One region of the Halomonas sp. Ps84H-12 genome, then DNA from elsewhere that is predicted to be linked to it. Evidence: predicted binding sites of a transcription regulator. Region 1 holds the regulator's gene; the other holds the start of a gene.
What was found. Region 1 encodes sigma-54, which starts transcription at its own class of promoters, with help from an activator protein. Its sites were predicted from a motif close to TGGCACNNNNNTTGCTNT; they were not measured.
Positions count from the first base shown of each region.

Region 2: the regulator sigma-54 is predicted to act here: its motif matches at 1,278-1,295, upstream of urtA (urea ABC transporter substrate-binding protein).

Region 1 covers NZ_JAMXSJ010000031.1:10,028-24,152, forward strand. Annotated here, with positions in the region: gene hisG (ATP phosphoribosyltransferase) at 1-82, opposite strand, end outside; gene murA (UDP-N-acetylglucosamine 1-carboxyvinyltransferase) at 111-1,373, opposite strand; gene NH344_RS14215 (BolA family protein) at 1,384-1,635, opposite strand; gene NH344_RS14220 (STAS domain-containing protein) at 1,774-2,103, opposite strand; gene NH344_RS14225 (ABC transporter substrate-binding protein) at 2,100-2,753, opposite strand; gene mlaD (outer membrane lipid asymmetry maintenance protein MlaD) at 2,793-3,257, opposite strand; gene mlaE (lipid asymmetry maintenance ABC transporter permease subunit MlaE) at 3,273-4,073, opposite strand; gene NH344_RS14240 (ATP-binding cassette domain-containing protein) at 4,074-4,895, opposite strand; gene NH344_RS14245 (KpsF/GutQ family sugar-phosphate isomerase) at 5,165-6,151, shown strand; gene NH344_RS14250 (HAD hydrolase family protein) at 6,194-6,736, shown strand; gene lptC (LPS export ABC transporter periplasmic protein LptC) at 6,736-7,308, shown strand; gene iscB (RNA-guided endonuclease IscB) at 7,618-8,988, shown strand; gene lptA (lipopolysaccharide transport periplasmic protein LptA) at 9,059-9,562, shown strand; gene lptB (LPS export ABC transporter ATP-binding protein) at 9,574-10,332, shown strand; gene NH344_RS14275 (RNA polymerase factor sigma-54) at 10,438-11,853, shown strand; gene raiA (ribosome-associated translation inhibitor RaiA) at 11,951-12,259, shown strand; gene ptsN (PTS IIA-like nitrogen regulatory protein PtsN) at 12,264-12,731, shown strand; gene rapZ (RNase adapter RapZ) at 12,797-13,720, shown strand; gene NH344_RS14295 (HPr family phosphocarrier protein) at 13,814-14,083, shown strand; gene pmbA (metalloprotease PmbA) at 14,111-14,125, opposite strand, start outside.
Region 2 covers NZ_JAMXSJ010000004.1:101,627-106,732, forward strand. Annotated here, with positions in the region: gene NH344_RS03140 (tripartite tricarboxylate transporter permease) at 1-1,061, shown strand, start outside; gene urtA (urea ABC transporter substrate-binding protein) at 1,439-2,791, shown strand; gene urtB (urea ABC transporter permease subunit UrtB) at 2,875-4,485, shown strand; gene urtC (urea ABC transporter permease subunit UrtC) at 4,492-5,106, shown strand, end outside.

The DNA.
Region 1 (14,125 bases):
TAATGCCCGCATCCGCCAGCAGGGGCAGCGTTTCATCCAAAATGCGCCCTTTAGAAAGGGCTAAAATCAGTTGCTTACTCATGGTCTAAGGCCAGTGTTGTCCGCGTGGCTTAGCCGGGAATACGGCGAATTTTCGCCCCCAGCAGCTGTAATTTTTCCTCGATACACTCGTAGCCGCGATCAATATGGTAGATGCGATCGACCAGGGTCTCTCCTTCAGCCATCATGGCCGCAATGACCAGAGATGCCGAAGCACGAAGGTCCGTTGCCATCACCGGGGCTCCAGAAAGCTTATCAACGCCCTTAATTAACGCGGCGTTACCTTCCAGTATGATGTTCGCACCCATCCGGTTAAGCTCTTGAACGTGCATAAAGCGGTTTTCGAAGATTGTCTCTACTACCCGTGAATGCCCGTCTGCAACGGCATTCATAGCGACGAACTGAGCCTGCATATCGGTGGGAAATGCGGGATAAGGCGCCGTCCGGATATTAACCGCCTTCGGGCGCTTGCCATGCATATCCAGCGAAATCCAATCTTCACCGCTGTCGACCTCCGCACCCGCCTCTTCCAACTTAACGAGTACTGCTTCAAGAATATCGGCCCGGGTACGCTTCACTTTCACCCGCCCGCCGGTCATTGCCGCCGCGACCAGGAAGGTGCCCGTCTCGATACGGTCGGGCATGACATCGTGCTCGCAGCCGTGCAGCGAGGCAACGCCATCAATGATGATGGTGTCCGTGCCGTGACCATGAATCTTCGCGCCCATTTTGATCAAGCACTCGGCCAGATCCACCACCTCAGGCTCACGAGCGGCGTTTTCAAGAACCGTTCTGCCGTCGGCGAGCGTAGCCGCCATGAGCAGATTTTCTGTGCCTGTCACCGTCACGGTATCAAAATAGATCGTTGCACCTTTTAAACGACCGTCGACACGGGCACGAATATAGCCCGCTTCAACGTGGATCTCCGCCCCCATGGCTTCCAGACCACGCAGGTGCAAATCCACCGGGCGTGAGCCAATGGCGCAACCACCAGGCAGTGAGACATCCGCCTTACCAAAGTGCGCCAGCAGCGGCCCCAGCACCAGAATAGAGGCGCGCATCTTTTTCACCAGCTCGTAAGGCGCATGGCATTGAGTGACCTGAGAGCCATCCAGTTGAATGCTCAGTTTTTCGCCCATCACAGGCTCAACGCCCATTCGTCCCAACAGCTCAAGCGTGGTGGTAATATCCTGCAAATGCGGCAGGTTACCGATAACCACTGGGCCATCTGCCAATAGGCTCGCGCATAGAATAGGCAGCGCGGCATTTTTCGCACCGCTTGCCCATACTTCGCCATCCACCGAGCCATTGCCCGCAATAATGAGTTTATCCATGGAGCGGCCGTTACTGAGCGTTTTCCGCCGCAGTTTGCCACTGCGTCGGAGTAAACGTTTTAATGCTGATAGCGTGCAGTGCACCCGAAGCGATTTCCTCGCTAAGCGCTGCGTATACAAGCTGTTGACGCTTCACTGGAGAAAGACCTTCAAAGGCTTCACCAACTGCAATCACCTGAAAATTGCAGCCTTCACCCTGGATGTGAAACTCACACCCATCGATGCGGGATTCAAGCAGTGCTTTTACCTCGTTGGGTTGCATGAGACAGGAAACTCCTTTGGGGTCGTTGAAATAGTAAGCAATAGGCGAACATGATAAAGAAAAGCGACACGCTTGGCGATGCCGTGCAAGCCACCAATAAATAGAGCAGCCCATGGGCTGCTCTAAAGATCGCTCAGTTCAAGCTGAAACGGATGAGGAAGTAAGCGCATCCAACTCCGCCAAAGAGGCCAGCCGCTTGAGCGGGGCCGACAAGACAATCGAACGAACCGTGATCTGCAGCGCTTGGCAAGCACGCAGCCATTCAAATAAGACACTAATAGCAACGCTGCTGGCCTTACTGACTTGCTCAAAGTCAAAGCAGACCTCTAAACACTTGGCACTGCGTAACCATTTCACACCTGCAGCGGCCACCTCAGTCGCTACATTCATTGTCAGGTCGCCAGCAACCATGAGCGCATCACCCTGAATCGTTAGGGACACCTCTGAACGAGACAGCAGCGATGTCACGCGTCGCCTCCCTGCTCTAGCTCGTCCACACCTATTTCTGGCGCCCAACCACGGATGACCGCATCATAATCGCGGTTATTGTCACGCATGGCTTGGTCGAACTGATTACGGAAGGTCAAGCCCAGGTTAATGCCGTTGACAATCACGTTCACGACACGCCATTGGCCGTCAGAAAGACGCAGGCTATAGCTCACCGGGTAGACTTGACCATTGCTCGCCACGACTTCCATATCGACGCTGGCTTGATCTTCGTGACGCTGGGCACGCTGTTGGCCCAACACACGCAGCTCGTCGTAGTCGAAGGTCACCAGACCACGCGTGTAGGTATCGATCAGCGTCTGGCGGAAGACATCCGCAAAACGGCTGCGCTGCTCTGGCGTAGCATTACGGAAATAGCTGCCCATGACGCTGGCACCGATATAACGGAAATCGGCAATGTCATCCAGGCTATCGTTGACCAGCGCCTTCAGCTCATCGAGATTGTTGGCATAGTAGTCTTCACGCCCTTCGATTTGCGCCATGAACCCTTCGATGTTGTCGCGAATCATCTGTTCGGGCGACTGAGACTGCGCCTTGGCCAAGGCAGGCAAAGCCATCAGCAGCAGGGCCAGGGCAAACCAGCGGGAAAAAGTTGCTGTCATCTTTTGCATCGTTACACCTTTGTAATCACGCACCATCACCATGGATGCTTAGTTGCTGACCATATTGGACACAAACTGCTGAATAAGTTCTTCCAGCACCAGGGCCGATTGCGTGTCGCGAATCGTGTCACCGTCTTCCAGCACCTCCGGGGCACCGCCAACACTCAAACCAATATACTGCTCGCCCAGCAGCCCCGCCGTCAGAATGGCCGCCGTGGTATCCTGGGAAAGCTGGCCTTCCAGGTCACTGTTCAGGCTCAGTACCACGCGTGCGTCGTACCACTCTCGGTCCAGCTCGATGGCCTCGACACGTCCAACGGTCACGCCCGCCATGGTGACGCGTGCACGCGGTTTCAAACCGCCGATGTTGGCAAAGTTTGCCTCAAGACGGAACGTATCAGAGGGCGCTGAGAGCGTTAAGCCGCTGACTCGCAGGCCGAGAAATACCAGCCCTATGATGCCAGCCAACATAAACAGGCCAACGCCAAACTCCATGGTTTTGCTGCGCTTCATGACATTACTCCACCCTTAAAGGCCGCCGAACATAACGGCGGTTAAAACGAAATCCAGCCCTAGCACCGCTAACGAGGAGTAGACCACCGTACGGGTGGTAGCTCGAGAAATCCCCTCAGAGGTTGGTACTAGGTCATAACCCTGAAACACAGCAATCCAGGTCACCACCAGCGCGAACACCACGCTCTTGATCATGCCATTGCCGATATCATCGATGAACGACACGCTGGCCTGCATATTGCTCCAATAAGAGCCTTCAAATACGCCCAGCCACTCCACGCCTACTAAGTAGCCACCCCAGATGCCTACCACGCTAAAGCCCACAGTAAGAATAGGCAGCGCCACAAAGCCTGCCCACAGCCTTGGGGCTACCACGCGTCGCAGTGGGTCTACCCCAATCATTTCCATACTGGTGAGCTGCTCGGTGGCCTTCATCAGGCCAATTTCAGCCGTTAATGCAGACCCTGCCCGCCCGGCAAACAGCAGTGCTGCCACTACAGGGGCCAGCTCACGTAGTAGCGAAAGCGCCACCATTTGGCCCAGCGCCTGTTCAGCGCCGAAATCCACCAAAATGGTATATCCCTGAAGCGCCAGCACCATGCCAATAAACAGCCCTGACACCAGCACAATGGCCAACGACAGCACACCAACAAAGTGCATTTGACGCAACCAAAGCGACCACCCTTCTCGAGAAGGCACGCCCACTGCCGATTGGGCGAGAAACACCGTGGCGCGCCCCAGGGCCTCGACCACATCACACCCTTTCCGACCCAGGCGGGTAACCCGCGCCGTGTAGTGAGAAAATTTAGACTGCATCTACCCTGCCTTAAGTGCTAAATCGTGACCGAGAATATCCCGGTAGAGCGTCTCTGCGGGATAGTGAAACGGCACCGGACCATCTGGCTCGCCGTGCATAAATTGGCTCACACGAGGGTCTTGATTCACCTCTAGCGAGCTCGGAGTGCCGTGCGCCACCACCTGCCCATCCGCAATCAGGTAGAGATAGTCGGCAATACTCAGCGTTTCCTTGATATCATGGGAGACCACTACCGAGGTCAGCGACAGCGCCTGATTGAGCCGCTTAATCAATTGCACCAGCACACCCATAGAGATAGGGTCCTGGCCTACAAATGGCTCATCATAAAGGATTAACTCAGGGTCAAGTGCGACTGCCCGCGCTAATGCCACCCGCCGCGCCATACCCCCTGATAGCTCAGCGGGAGTTAAATGCCTTGCCCCCCGCAACCCTACTGCCTGCAACTTTAGCAACACTAAGTCGCGAATCATGGTGTCGGGCAAGTCAGTATGCACCCGCAGCGGGAAGGCCACATTCTCGAAAACATCTAAGTCCGAAAACAGCGCGCCGCTCTGAAACAGCATTCCCATGCGCTTACGTAGCGTAAACAACGCCTTGCGTGACAGGCGGTGAACATCCTGCCCATCAATTAAAATCCGCCCACGGTCTGGCGTTAATTGGCCACCAATGAGCTTCAATAGCGTTGTTTTACCCGTGCCGCTTGGCCCCATAATAGCGGTGACTTTGCCACGCGGAATGGTCATATTAACGCCACGGAAGATATCGTTATCTCCACGGGAAAAGTAAACATCTTCAACCTGTATGAAGGGAACATCCGTCATAAGCTGATTGACCTTCATCGTGTTGCCAGAACGCGTCAGTATAAACCGACTGGGCGCGGGGCAGTTTAGAAAACAGTGTTTTCGAAATATTATCGAACATCGTATCCTAACGCTACTCTTAGTAACAGTCGCGCAAATCATTGCCGTACAAACCATTCGTCAATAGAACTCACTAATACCGCGGGTACTTGCTGCATGCTTTAGCTAAACACTGCTTCAAGATGTTATTCTTACTAGTCACCTATTCACATCATGAAACGAGACACGCCATGCGTCAGCCACTCTCTACACCCAGCCAACTGCGTGAAAGTGCACTGCGCACCTTGCAAATCGAGCAAGCGGCTATTGGGGGCTTGCAAGCCAAGCTAGATGAAGGCTTTGACCACGCCTGTCAGCTTATGCTTGCCTGTCAGGGACGCGTGGTAGTCACCGGCATGGGAAAGTCAGGTCATATCGCCGGCAAAATCGCAGCCACCCTAGCCAGCACAGGCACTCCAGCCTTTTTTGTTCACCCAGGTGAAGCCAGCCATGGCGACTTGGGCATGATTACCCGCGCCGATGTGGTTTTGGCACTCTCTAACTCCGGTGAAACCGCTGAAGTAACGGCCCTACTTCCGCTACTCAAGCGCCTTGGCACACCGCTGGTCAGTATGACTGGCCGCCCAGGCTCCACTCTTGCACAGCACTCAGACGCCCACCTGGATAGCGGTGTAGAACGAGAAGCCTGCCCGCTTGACCTAGCACCCACCAGCTCCACCACCGCCGCCCTTGCCCTAGGCGACGCCCTTGCTGTTGCTCTATTGGAAGCACGGGGCTTTACCGCTGAAGACTTTGCCCTCTCTCACCCTGGCGGCAGCCTCGGTAAGCGCTTACTACTGCGTGTTAGCGACTTAATGCACGATGGCTCACGGCTCCCTCAAGTAGCGCTGGGCAGCCCGCTGCGCGATGCACTACTTGAGATAACACGCCAAGGGCTGGGCTTTACCTGCGTGGTGGATAGCGAAGGCCGTCTTGCCGGGGTCTATACCGACGGCGACTTGCGTCGCACGCTAGACCAACACCACGACCTGCGCGATGTTCAGGTAGATGACGTAATGACGCGCCCCGGCAAGCGCATTGGTCCAGACATACTAGCTGCCGAAGCGGTGCGCATTATGGAAGATAACCGTATCACTGCACTGGCTGTTGTTGATGAACAGCAGCGCCCCATCGGCGCGCTGCATATGCATGACCTGCTTGCCAGCGGCGTTATTTAACGACTTTATACTGCTTTTTTGGCAATGGATGATGGAGGCTTTATGGCCCTACCTGATGCACTACTCGACCGACTTCGCCGCGTAAAACTGCTTGCGATTGATGTAGACGGTGTACTTACTGACGGCCGTCTCTATTTTCAGGCTGACGGTATCGAAATCAAAGCGTTTCACACCCAGGACGGTCATGGCCTGAAGTTACTCAAGCGTGTCGGCATCCATGTGGCGCTGATTACCGGCCGTGATTCACCTATGGTGAGCCAGCGCGCTGCTGCCTTAGGAATCACTCACGTATACCAGGGCTGTGAAGACAAACTCACTACCCTGAGAGCGCTTTGTCAGCGGCTTGATATCACCTTAGAACAGGTCGCCTACTGTGGAGATGACCTACCTGATCTTGCTCCGATCAAGCGCTCCGGTGTCGGTATTACGGTCCCCAATGCTCCGGACTACATGCACCCCCATGCCGACTGGATCACTGAACGCCTTGGCGGACACGGGGCTGTGCGTGAAATTTGCGATACGCTCCTAACGTCCCAAGGGCACTGGGATGCCGTACTCGATACGTATCTGCACGGACAGCCATAATGCGCTTTAGGGTAAGAAAACGGGTCTGGATCACGGCAATGGTCATCGCCCTAGGCGGCGTGCTGGTTTGGCTAGACCCTCGCGGCCCCCAGGAGACTGAGATTGACTCTGAAGCTCGTGCCCAGGAACCTGGGCACGTATTAGAGAATGCCGAAATTACCCTATTTGGCGAAACAGGCACTATTCAGCAATCTCTGGTAACCCCACGGCTGGTGCATACTCCGCAAACGGCAATGACTGACGTGTTGTCACCCCGTGCCACGCTGTTTGATAGCGAACAACGTGAGTGGCTCGCCACGGCGAACACTGGCACCCTCAATACTGAAACCCAAGCATTAACATTGGCAGGCTCCGCGCGGCTACTAGCGCCTGAAGAGGGGTGGCAGCTTGATAGCGAACTATTAAACTACGACGGGACCACCCGGCATGCCTGGAGCGACACCCACGTAGTGTTGCAGCAGCCCCCTCAGCGTATGGAAGCCTCCCGAATGGATGTATGGCTGGATGACAGCCAAGTCCGTTTAACCAACAACGTGCGCGGCGTTCATCCGCCGGCCACCCGTTCCCCTTAGGAGTCGCGGTCAACTACCCCCGCCTGAAGGCGGGAGCTTGTGACAACAAGCCCGGTTGACCAGGGAGAGCGGTAGCCAACCCGCTACGTTGATAACAGGTCGCCAAGACTCACCCACGGATGCTTCCTCAGTCCGTGGCTCTGAAAGGTCAAGATCATGCTGCGGTACGCCGCCCGGGCGAAAGGTAAAACGCCGAAGATCTTGATCGCTGCCACAAGGCAGGAGCCGGTTATCGACATTCCCGAGGGGAGACGGGGCGCAAGCCCCGCGACACAAGGTCCGTAAGGGCATTGATTAGGAGGAAATCGCATGGCGATTTTCGTACTGGACAAAAAGAAGCAGCCGCTGATGCCGTGCAGTGAAAAACGGGCTCGGTTGCTGCTACAGCGCGGGCGTGCCGTGGTGCATAAGCGCTATCCGTTCACGATCCGGCTGAAAGATCGAGTGGGCGGTAGCACGCAGCCACTAAGCCTGGGCATCGACCCTGGCAGCAAAACGACCGGGCTGGCGCTGATACGCGAACCGGACAGTCAGCAGCGGCATGTGCTGTGCCTGTTTGAACTAATCCATCGCGGTTATCAGATCAAAAAGGCATTACAACAACGCGCCGCCTTTCGGCGTCGCCGCCGCAGTGCCAACCTGCGTTACCGCGCCCCGCGCTTCAATAATCGCACCAAACCCAAGGGCTGGCTGGCACCGTCGCTGCAGCATCGCGTCGATACCGTCACGGCCTGGGTGAACCGGTTGAATCGTTTAGCGCCTGTAACCGCCATCAGCCAAGAGTTGGTGCGCTTTGATACGCAGAAGCTGGATAACCCCGAGATCAACGGCGTGGAGTACCAGCAAGGCACGCTGCTGGGCTACGAAGTACGCGAGTACCTGCTGGAAAAATGGGGCCGTGAATGTGCCTATTGCGGCACCGCCGATACGCCGCTGGAGATCGAGCATGTGATACCGCGCTCGCGGGGCGGCTCGAACCGCGTCAGTAATTTGACCCTAAGCTGCCACCCCTGCAACCAGAGCAAGGATGCGCTGTCACTGGTGGATTTTTTCGCCACTGACAAAGGCCTGAAAAAGCGCCTGAAAGCCAACGGCCACACCGCTAACGCTCGGCTTGAGCGTGTGCAGCGCCAGCTCAAGCAACCGCTGCGCGATGCCAGCGCGATCAATGCCACGCGCTGGGCGCTGTTTAATGCGCTCAAAGCGACTAGCTTGCCGGTGGCTGTCGGCACCGGCGGTCGCACCAAGTACAACCGCCAGCGACTGGGCATTCCTAAAACCCATGCTCTAGACGCGGCCTGTGTCGGTGCGTTCGACGCACTACATGCTTGGCAGGTGCCCACATTAACCATCAAGGCGATGGGGCGTGGTAGCTATCAGCGCACCCGCTTAACGAAACACGGGTTTCCGCGTGGCTATCTGATGCGGCAGAAGCAGGTGCACGGCTTTCAAACCGGCGACATGGTGCGTGCGATGGTACCGACTGGCAAGAAAGCAGGTACCCATACGGGGCGTGTCGCGGTACGCAAAACCGGCAGTTTTAACATCCAGACCGAACAGGGGGCCGTGCAAGGCATCTCGCACAAATACTGCACCCTCATCCAACGCGGTGATGGCTACGGCTATCACTTTACACCCTTCACCCACCTAACAGGAGGAGCGGGACAGGCGGTGGCGTAACCCAGTCGCCCTGCGGGCGACGCGCTATCCCTCCCGGCGCTAAAGCACCGGGTTTCTCGCGCAAAATCTGATGAATGCTCTAATCCGCACTGCACTTCTTGCCCTAGCCGTGCCGCTTGTCACAATTGCACTGCCTGTAGCGGCACAAAACCAAGCGCCTATTCATGTGGAGGCCGACCGGTTAGACCTTGACCAACGAGCAGGGACAGCCGTGTACACCGGTAACGTTGACATTCGCCAAGGCAATATGCAGCTACGCGGAGAGCGTGTCGAAATTCAGCGTAACAATGCTGGCGAGTTGTCTCGCGCCATCGCTACGGGCGAGCGTGCTTACTTGCGTAACCAAATTGAAGACCAAGAAACCCCTATAGAAGGCTGGGCGCGTCGGATTATTTATCACGTTTCCGAACGCCGGGTTGAGCTGATTGACCAAGCTGAGCTGACCCAGCAAGGAGATCACTTCCAAGGTGGACGTTTAGAGTACTTTATCGATCAAGAAGTAGTACAAGCACGCTCTGACGTTAGCGGCAGTGAAAATCAGCGTATTCGTATGACCCTTCAGCCCGAACAATAGGAAGTGGCCACGTGGCAGCATCAACATCCCCAGCCCCCACACCAGTAAAAACGCTCTACGCCCATCATTTAGCGAAGAGCTATAAGCGCCGCCGTGTGGTTAAAGATATTAATCTGGAAATCACTCAAGGTAGCGTGGTTGGGCTACTTGGCCCTAATGGCGCAGGTAAAACCACCTCGTTTTATATGATTGTGGGGTTGGTCAAATTGGATGCGGGCAAAGTAGGCATTGACGACCTTGACCTCACTCATGCTCCTATGCATGAACGCGCCATGGCAGGGATTGGTTATCTACCCCAGGAAGCTTCCATCTTCCGCAAGCTCTCCGTGGCTGACAACATTATGGCCATTTTAGAGACACGCAAAGAGCTTGATCGAAGCGCCCGGGAAGCACAACTTGAGTTACTACTTGAAGATTTTCACATCACTCATATACGCGACAACTTAGGCATGAGTCTTTCTGGGGGCGAACGCCGCCGTGTTGAAATCGCCCGCTCTTTGGCCACCGAACCGGCCTTTATCCTGCTGGATGAACCTTTTGCCGGGGTTGACCCGATTTCCGTTGGGGAAATTAAAGCTATCATTCGAGCGTTAAAGAAACGCCACATTGGTGTATTGATCACCGACCATAACGTTCGTGAAACGCTGGATATTTGTGATATTGCCTACATTGTTGGCGACGGTCACATCATTGCCAGTGGAAACGCCCAGGAAATCCTCAACAACCAGAAGGTTCGAGATGTCTATTTAGGCGCCGATTTCCGCCTTTAAACAGTGACCTGCAGAAGCATTTCTTTTAGTGGCATGCTTATTGCACTTGCACCAAGCCATAACTCACTCTAGGGTGGAGCTTTCTGATTAACGAGTGGTTCTCAGATGGTCATGAAAGCTTCTCTCCAATTGCGTATCGGCACACAGCTGACCATGACACCTCAGCTGCAGCAGGCTATCGCCCTGCTTCAGCTATCGACGCTGGACCTTCGTCAAGAAATTCAGCAAGCGCTAGATGCCAATCCCATGCTTGAGCAAGAAGATGAGTTTGGCGAGCAGGCTGTCAGTGAGCCTCAAGAGGCTGAGTGGTCCGAGAGCATCCCCAACGAACTCTCCGTCGACAGTGACTGGTCAGATACCTATCAAGACATAGGCAGCCTGGGTGGCAGCAGTGAAGGCCCCGACTTCGAGCGCCAAGCCGCTGGACAAAGCCTACATGGCCACCTGCTATGGCAACTGGCCATGACAGACTTTAGCCCGCGAGAATACGCCATCGCGGAAAGCCTGATTGATGCGCTGGATGCCAACGGCTATCTCACCCAGCCGCTTAATGACATTCGGGAAGGATTAAAAGCCCAAGGCCATGACAGCTTAAGCCAGCGGGAAGTGGAAAATACCCTGCTGCGCTTGCAGCAATTTGAGCCCACCGGCGTCTTTGCCCGAGACCTGCGTGAATGCCTGATGCTGCAACTCGCCTCACTACCTGAGGACACCCCTCTGCTAATGCCCGCCAAACGGCTGGTTCGCCAGTTTTTGGAAGCATTAGGCAAAGACGATATGCGGCTTCTCAAGCGCCGTTTAAGCCTTGATGACGAGCAGCTTGACGATGTCATCCGTTTAATTCGCAGCCTTGACCCACGCCCTGGGAGCACCTATGGCGTTACCGACGACAGCTACATCACCCCCGACCTAGTCGTTCGGCACGACAATGAAGGTTGGCATTTAGAGCTCAATCCAGAAGCACTACCACGCTTGCGTATACAGCCCGACTACGCCAGCTTGATCAAACGCGCAGACAAAAGCCAAGACAACCAGTTCCTCAAAGAGCACCTCCAAGAAGCCCGCTGGCTGATCAAAAGCTTATCGAGTCGCAATGACACGCTGCTACGAGTTGGGCGTGAAATTATTGCACGCCAAATTGGCTTTCTGGAGCATGGCGAAGAAGCAATGAAACCGCTGATTTTAGCGGATATTGCTGAAGCGGTAGAGATGCACGAATCCACCATATCTCGTGTGACCACGCAGAAATTTATTCACACGCCACGGGGCGTTTTCGAGCTTAAGTACTTCTTCTCAAGCCAGGTAAGCGGCCAAGACGGCGGCGACAGCCACTCCAGCACAGCCATTCGCGCCCGCATCAAAAAGCTGATTCAGGATGAGCCCTCAGGAAAACCGCTCTCCGATAGCCGCTTGGTGACTCTGCTTGAAGAGGGGGGCATTAGCGTTGCACGGCGTACTGTCGCAAAATATCGGGAGTCAATGGGCATTCCCTCGTCAAGTGAGCGCCGCCGTTTACGCTAGTTAAGCGGTACGTATGAACAAACTCAACGCAAGGGCTTTGCAATAGCGTAAAAAGGGTTACAATCGAAGTACAGTCCGATGGATAAGGAGCACGTCAATGCAAGTAAACATCACTGGTCATCACGTTGAACTGACTGACGCCTTGCGCGACTACGTTAACGAAAAGCTAGAGCGCGTTGAACGCCACTACGACAACATTACCACGGTGCAAGTGACCTTATCTGTTGAGAAGGAGCGCCAGCAAGCAGCCTGCACACTGCACGCTGCCGGTGCAGACCTTCACGCCGAAGCGCTTGATAACGACATGTATGCCGCTATTGATGCGCTAGCAGACAAAATCGATCGTCAACTCGTTAAACATAAGGAAAAAGCACAAGCTCGCGCCCAGGGCGCTGGTGTGCGTTAACTCAATGACGTTGGAAACCATCCTCCCCCCGGAGCGCGTGCTTTATGACGTTCCCGGGGGCAGCAAAAAACGGGTGCTGGAGTTTTTCAGCACCTTTATCGCCCAAAATACACCCAGCCTAGATAGCCAAGAGGTGTTTAGCCGACTCATTGGCCGCGAGCGACTAGGCAGTACGGGGATAGGCAACGGGGTTGCCATCCCCCACGCTCGCAGTCCTCACTGTAGCGCACCCATTGCTGGCTTTTTAAAGCTTGCTGAGCCAGTAGACTTCGACGCCATTGATGGCGACCCGGTGGATCTTGTGTTTGTGCTGCTGGTACCAGAAGAGGCAGATGACACCCACCTAGCACTGCTTGGCCAAGTGGCTACTATTATGAACGACGCCCATACGCGTCAGCAGTTACGTAAAGCCGATAGTCAGCGCGAACTCTTAGCACTTATTACCGCGAAGATTCGCGAACAAGCCGCCTAGGCTTTATGGGCGGTGACCACTGCACGCAGCGATAATTTCCTCCTATGTAAGCCAAGAGAGACGCTATGCAACTGGTGATCATTAGCGGCCGTTCAGGGTCCGGTAAATCTATCGCCTTACAAGCGCTAGAGGATCTTGGCTACTACGCTATCGACAATTTACCCGCCATGCTGCTGGGCTCATTAGTTGATGAACTACGTGAGCAAGGCGAGCGCACTCACTTAGCAGTGAGCATTGACGCACGCAACCTTCCTACGGCGCTTGAACGCCTCCCAGCTTTACTGGAAGAACTACGCCAGCGAGAAATTCGTTTTCAGGTCATCTATCTGACCACGGATGCGCGCATTCTTTTGGAGCGTTACTCAGCCACCCGCCGTCGCCACCCGCTTACCCGGGATAGCGAAATGACGTTGGAAGAGGCCATCAATAAAGAAGAAGAGACGCTGCTTGAAATTCGCGATCTCGCTGACTTGTTGATCGATACGTCGCGCTTATCCGTGCATGACCTGAGACGCCGCATTACTGATCAAGTCGCCCACCAGCGAAAAGATCAGCTAACACTGACGTTTGAGTCGTTTGGCTACAAACGCGGCGTACCCATGGATGCCGACTTAGTCTTCGATGTTCGCTGCCTGCCCAACCCTTATTGGGACCCTACCCTGCGCCAATTTACAGGGCGTGATGCTGATATAGTGGCGTTTTTAAGTAGCTACCCAATGGTCGAGGCAATGACCAATGATATTCAGGCTTGGTTGGAAAAGTGGCTTCCGGCTTACCAAAATAGCCAGCGAAGTTATATAACCGTGGCTATTGGCTGCACCGGCGGGCAACACCGCTCTGTTTATATGGTCGAACAGCTTGCTAAAAAGCTGGTTAAACAGACCGGAGAAGTACAGTTGAGACACCGTGAGCTGGGGTTACAATACACGCTGAGCGAAGAGCCTGCGGTGCCATGCGTTACCACACCCGCCGCTGGCAGCACGCCCTGAGTTTCAGGACCTAACTTTTAAGGCCTAAGCTTCTCAAGACCTAAGTTTTTCAAGACCTAAGTTTCAAGACCCACTCGGCAAAAAGGAACCAGAGTGCCCAAAAGAACCTTAACACTTACCAACCAGCGTGGTCTTCATGCCCGCGCGGCCACCAAACTGGTGAAATGTGGCCAGCAGTTTTCCGCGAATATCGTGGTTTATAAGCAGCAGCAGAAAGCCGATGCCGCCAATATTATGTCGCTGCTAATGCTGGCCGCCCCCTGCGGCACCGAGCTCACTGTCGCCGCTGAAGGAAACGACGCCGAACAGGCGCTAGATGCCATTGAAGCTCTGTTCGACGCACGGTTTGACGAAGACCAGTAGCTAGTTTACCAAGTCAGCACTTGTCGACTAGCTTCCTGCCAC
Region 2 (5,106 bases), on a different contig from region 1:
ACTTTGCACTAATGGTGCTGGGCTTAACGGCGGTGGTGTCACTGTCGGATAAATCCTTGGTAAAAGGCCTGATTGCGGCGGTAGTGGGTGTGATGATCTCGATTGTGGGGATCGACACGCAAACCGGTACTGAACGCTTTACCTTCAACTCGATTCAACTGCTCGACGGTATCGACTTTCTGGTAGTGGCGCTGGGTATCTTCGCCCTGGCGGAAGTGTTCTACATGCTGCTGCGTGGGGGCGGTGGCAAGGAAGCTCCGCGCAATGCCATCGGCTCGCTCAAGCTGAGCGGTAGTGAAGTGAAGCAAATTGCAGGCCCCATCAGCCGTAGCTCGGTACTGGGCTTCTTTACCGGCGTATTGCCGGGGGCGGGCGCCACCATTGGCTCTTTCCTGGGCTATAGCATGGAGAAGCGCCTAGCGAAAGATGGCGACACCTTTGGCCAAGGCAACATCAAAGGTGTGGCCGCGCCGGAAGCGGCCAACAATGCCGCGTGTACCGGCTCTTTCGTTCCGCTTTTAACCCTAGGTGTGCCGGGTTCCGGCACCACGGCGGTACTGCTGGGCGCGCTGCTGGTAATGGGCGTCACCCCTGGCCCGATGATGCTGGAGCAGCGCCCGGACGTGTTTTGGGGCGTGATTGCCAGTATGTATATCGGCAACATCTTCCTGCTGGTGCTAAACCTGCCGCTGATCCCGCTGATCGCTAAAATCCTCGACCTGCCGCGCCCGCTGCTGCTGTCGATGATTCTGATCTTCTGCATGATCGGCGTTTACGGCATGAGCTTTAGCGTCTTCGACCTGCTGCTGCTGTTGGGCTTTGGCCTGTTGGGCTTGGGCATGCGCCTGTTTGGCTTCCCCACGGCGCCGCTGATTCTGGCGCTGATCCTGGGTAACATTATGGAAGAGTCCATGCGCCGGGCGCTGCAGATCTCTGGTGGCGACTGGACCACCTTTATCGATAAGCCGATTTCGCTCTCTCTGTTGGTGATTGCGATGCTGTCGCTGGGCCTGCCGTTGCTCAAGAAGCGTCGTAATAAAGCGGCCACTGCCGCTAACTAACGCTCAGTGCGGTACCCCCAAAGCGCCCTAGCGTCTGCTAGGGCGCTTTTTTTATGGTGCATCCCCGCCGGTGGTGCAAAGCGCCGTGTTGGTGCATGAATATCGTGCATGCGCGCCGCCGCGTTGCGCCATCTTGGTGCTAAGCCGCCTGAGTTGTGTTTTTTGTACACGGCTAAGTGATTGATTGTATTTTTAATAGTGGCCTTTGTTCCACATTGGCGCACCCCTTGCAGTGTGTATAGCGACGTGTGAATACGAGTTGTAACTCGCGACCCACGAGTGGACGCACCAAGTGCCCCGTCGCCTCAATAACGACAACGCTTGGTCGCGGTACCCCAAACACGAGCCCCAACCATAAGGGGCGCAAGGAGGTTCAAGTGACCACACTGCAGCGCAAGACATACCCACGTACCCTTAGCCGTTTCGCCACTGCCCTGGTCACCGCCGCTGTGATGGGCGCCAGCGTGCAAGCGGTTGCCCAAGACGACGACCCCATCAAAGTCGGTATTCTGCACTCGCTCTCCGGCACCATGGCCATCAGTGAATCGACCCTGAAAGACACCGTGGAAATGCTCATCGAGCAGCAGAACGAAGCCGGAGGCCTGCTTGGCCGTCAGCTAGAAGCCGTGGTGGTTGACCCCGCGTCTAACTGGCCGCTGTTTGCCGAGCGCGCCCGCGAGCTGCTGGCCCAGGAAGAAGTGGATGTGATCTTCGGCAACTGGACCTCCGTCTCCCGTAAAGCGGTGCTGCCGGTGGTGGAAGAGCTGAATGGCCTGCTTTTCTACCCGGTGCAGTACGAAGGCGAAGAGTCGTCTGAAAACGTCTTCTACACCGGTGCCGCCCCCAACCAGCAGGCCATTCCTGCCGTTGAGTATTTGATCAACGAAGTCGGTATCGAACGCTTCGCGCTGATCGGCACCGACTACGTCTACCCGCGCACCACCAACCGCATCTTGGAAGCGTTCCTGAAAGATGAGCACGGGGTGGCCGAAGAAGACATCATGGTCAACTACACGCCGTTTGGTCACTCGGACTGGCAGAACATCGTCTCCGAAATCCGCCGCTTTGGCGAAGAGGGCAAGCCCACGGCGGTGGTCTCCACCATCAATGGCGATGCCAACGTGCCGTTCTACCGTGAGCTGGCCAACCAGGGGATCGATGCCGCGGATATTCCCGTCATTGCCTTCTCGGTGGGTGAGCAGGAGCTGTCCGGTATCGACACCGCGCCGCTAGTGGGCCACCTGGCCGCCTGGAACTACTTCATGAGCGTGGACACCGACGCCAACTACGACTTTATCGACGCCTGGATCGACTGGACGGGCGATGAAGAAGCGGTCACCAACGACCCCATGGAAGCGCACTACATCGGCTTCAACATGTGGGCCGAAGCGGTGCGTAAAGCGGGTACCACCGACGTGGATACGGTGAAAGACGCGATTATCGGCGTGACCGTGCCGAACCTCTCCGGCGGTTACTCGGCGATGATGCCTAACCACCACATCACCAAGCCGGTGTTGATCGGTGAAGTTCAGGATAACGGCCAGTTCGATATCGTCTGGCAAACGCCCTCTACCGTGGCCGGTGATGCGTGGTCGGATTACCTGCCGGGCTCCCGTGACCTGATCTCTGATTGGCGCAAGCCCATGGAGTGCGGCAACTTTAACGTTGTGAACGGTTCCTGTGGGGGCAGCACCGCAGCAGAAGAAGCCGAAGCAGCGCTCGCCGAGTAACTTTCGTCCCCTACTGTGCCAGCGCAATGGCGCAGTAGGGGAGCACGCTACCTCTCCCATTTGATCACCAAAGGAAGAACCCCATGAGGCGTTTTCTTTCCTTGGGGCTACTGTGCCTGATGCTGCTCGGCACCGCCGTGTCGGCGCAGGCACAAAGCAGCTCCTCGACTCCCGATGACCAAGCCGCACTCGCGCTGTTGACCGCGCTGGATGTGGACTCCTACCGCGATAAAGGCGAAGCCATTACCGCTATTCTACAAAGCGACGATGAGCGCGCCCGCGACTGGCTGCAGGCACTGCTCGATGGCCGCCTGCAGCGCACTGACGATGGCCGCTTCGTGCTGGTGCTGGATAATCGCGGCCGTGACTGGCCGGTGGCCGATGCGCTGACTAACGAGCCGCTGGGCGAAATGTCCCGCCGCGACCTGGACCGTATCGGCATCAACAACGCGCTGCGTAACCAGCTACGCAGCGCCATTGCCGTGGTGGACCTCTACTCGCCTAACGTAGAGCGCCGCCGTACCTCCGCCGACCGTTTGCTGGGCGAAGTGGACGGCGAGCTGGCCGAAACGCTGGAACCGGTGATTGCTGACGCGGAAGATGAGTACGTTCGCACGCGCTTGGCCCAAGCGGTGGCGATTTATCGCGCCGAGCAGGGCGAGATGGCGGGTGTCGAGGCGCTCACCGGCAGCCTTCACCCGCGTGCTCGCGTGGCGTTAGGCCGTGCGGCTAATAGCGACGACCCTGTTGTTGCCGAGGCAGCAGCCACGGCGCTGGCCGGTATTGAACAGCAGCTCAAGATTAACCGGGGCCTGGAAACGCTCTACTTCGGCTTGAGCTTGGGCTCGGTGCTGGTGCTGGCAGCGATTGGCCTGGCGATTACCTTTGGCGTGATGGGCGTGATCAACATGGCCCATGGCGAGCTGATGATGCTGGGCGCCTACACCACCTGGATGATGCAGCAGCTGCTGCCGGGCCAGCCCGGGCTGGCGCTGATTCTGTCTATCCCCGCAGGCTTTATGGTGGCCGCCCTGGTGGGCATTGCCATTGAGCGGGGTGTGATCCAGTTCCTCAAAGGCCGCCCGCTGGAAACCCTGCTGGCAACCTTCGGTATCAGCCTGATTCTGCAGCAGCTGGTGCGCACGGTGATTTCACCGCTCAACCGCACCGTGGTGACGCCAGAGTGGATGAGCGGCTCGCTGGTGATCAACGACGCGCTCTCGCTGACCCTCAACCGTATGTACGTGCTTGGCTTTGCGCTGGTGGTGTTTGCCGCGCTGATGCTGATTATGCGCCGCACCCGCTTAGGGCTAGAAGTGCGTGCCGTGACCCAAAACCGCGCCATGGCGCGCTCCATGGGCATCCGCGCCACCCGCGTGGATATCATGACGTTTGCGCTGGGCTCCGGCGTGGCGGGCTTGGCGGGCGTGGCGCTCTCCCAGCTCACCAACGTCGGCCCCAACCTGGGCCAGAACTACATCATCGACTCGTTCATGGTGGTGGTGTTCGGCGGCGTGGGTAACCTGTGGGGCACGCTAGTGGCGGGGCTCTCGCTGGGGGTGATCAACCAGGTACTGGAGCCCTGGGCGGGCGCGGTGCTGGCCAAGATTATCGTGCTGGTCTTCATTATTCTGTTTATTCAAAAACGCCCGCGTGGACTCTTCCCGCAGAAGGGCCGGGCTGCGGAGGGCTAACCCATCATGATGACATCATCTTCTCAACGGTTCTGGCTGCTACGCCCGTTCGGCGAACGGGCCACCCAGCTCTTTCTCGGCGTGCTGTTTGCCGCGCTGCTGCTGGTCACCGTGCTGCACGTGGCAGTGCCGCAAGGGCATCCGCTGCATGTCAACGCCTACACCGTGAACCTGTTCGGCAAGTACCTAAGCTATGCGCTGCTGGCCGTGGCGGTGGACCTGGTGTGGGGCTATCTGGGCATTCTGAGCCTGGGCCACGGGGCGTTTTTCGCCATTGGCGGCTACGCCATGGGCATGTACCTGATGCGCCAAATCGGTGACCGTGGCACCTACGGCCACCCGGTACTGCCGGACTTTATGGTGTTCCTGAACTGGGACAGCCTGCCCTGGTACTGGCACGGCTTCGATATGGCCTGGTTTGCCTTTGCCATGGTGCTGCTGGCCCCTGGCCTGCTGGCGCTGGTGTTCGGCTTCCTGGCCTTCCGCTCGCGGGTAACCGGGGTGTATCTGTCGATTATTACCCAGGCGCTGACGTTTGCCCTGATGCTGGCTTTCTTCCGCAACGAGATGGGCTTCGGCGGCAACAATGGCCTCACCGATTTCCGTGAGCTGCTGGGCTTC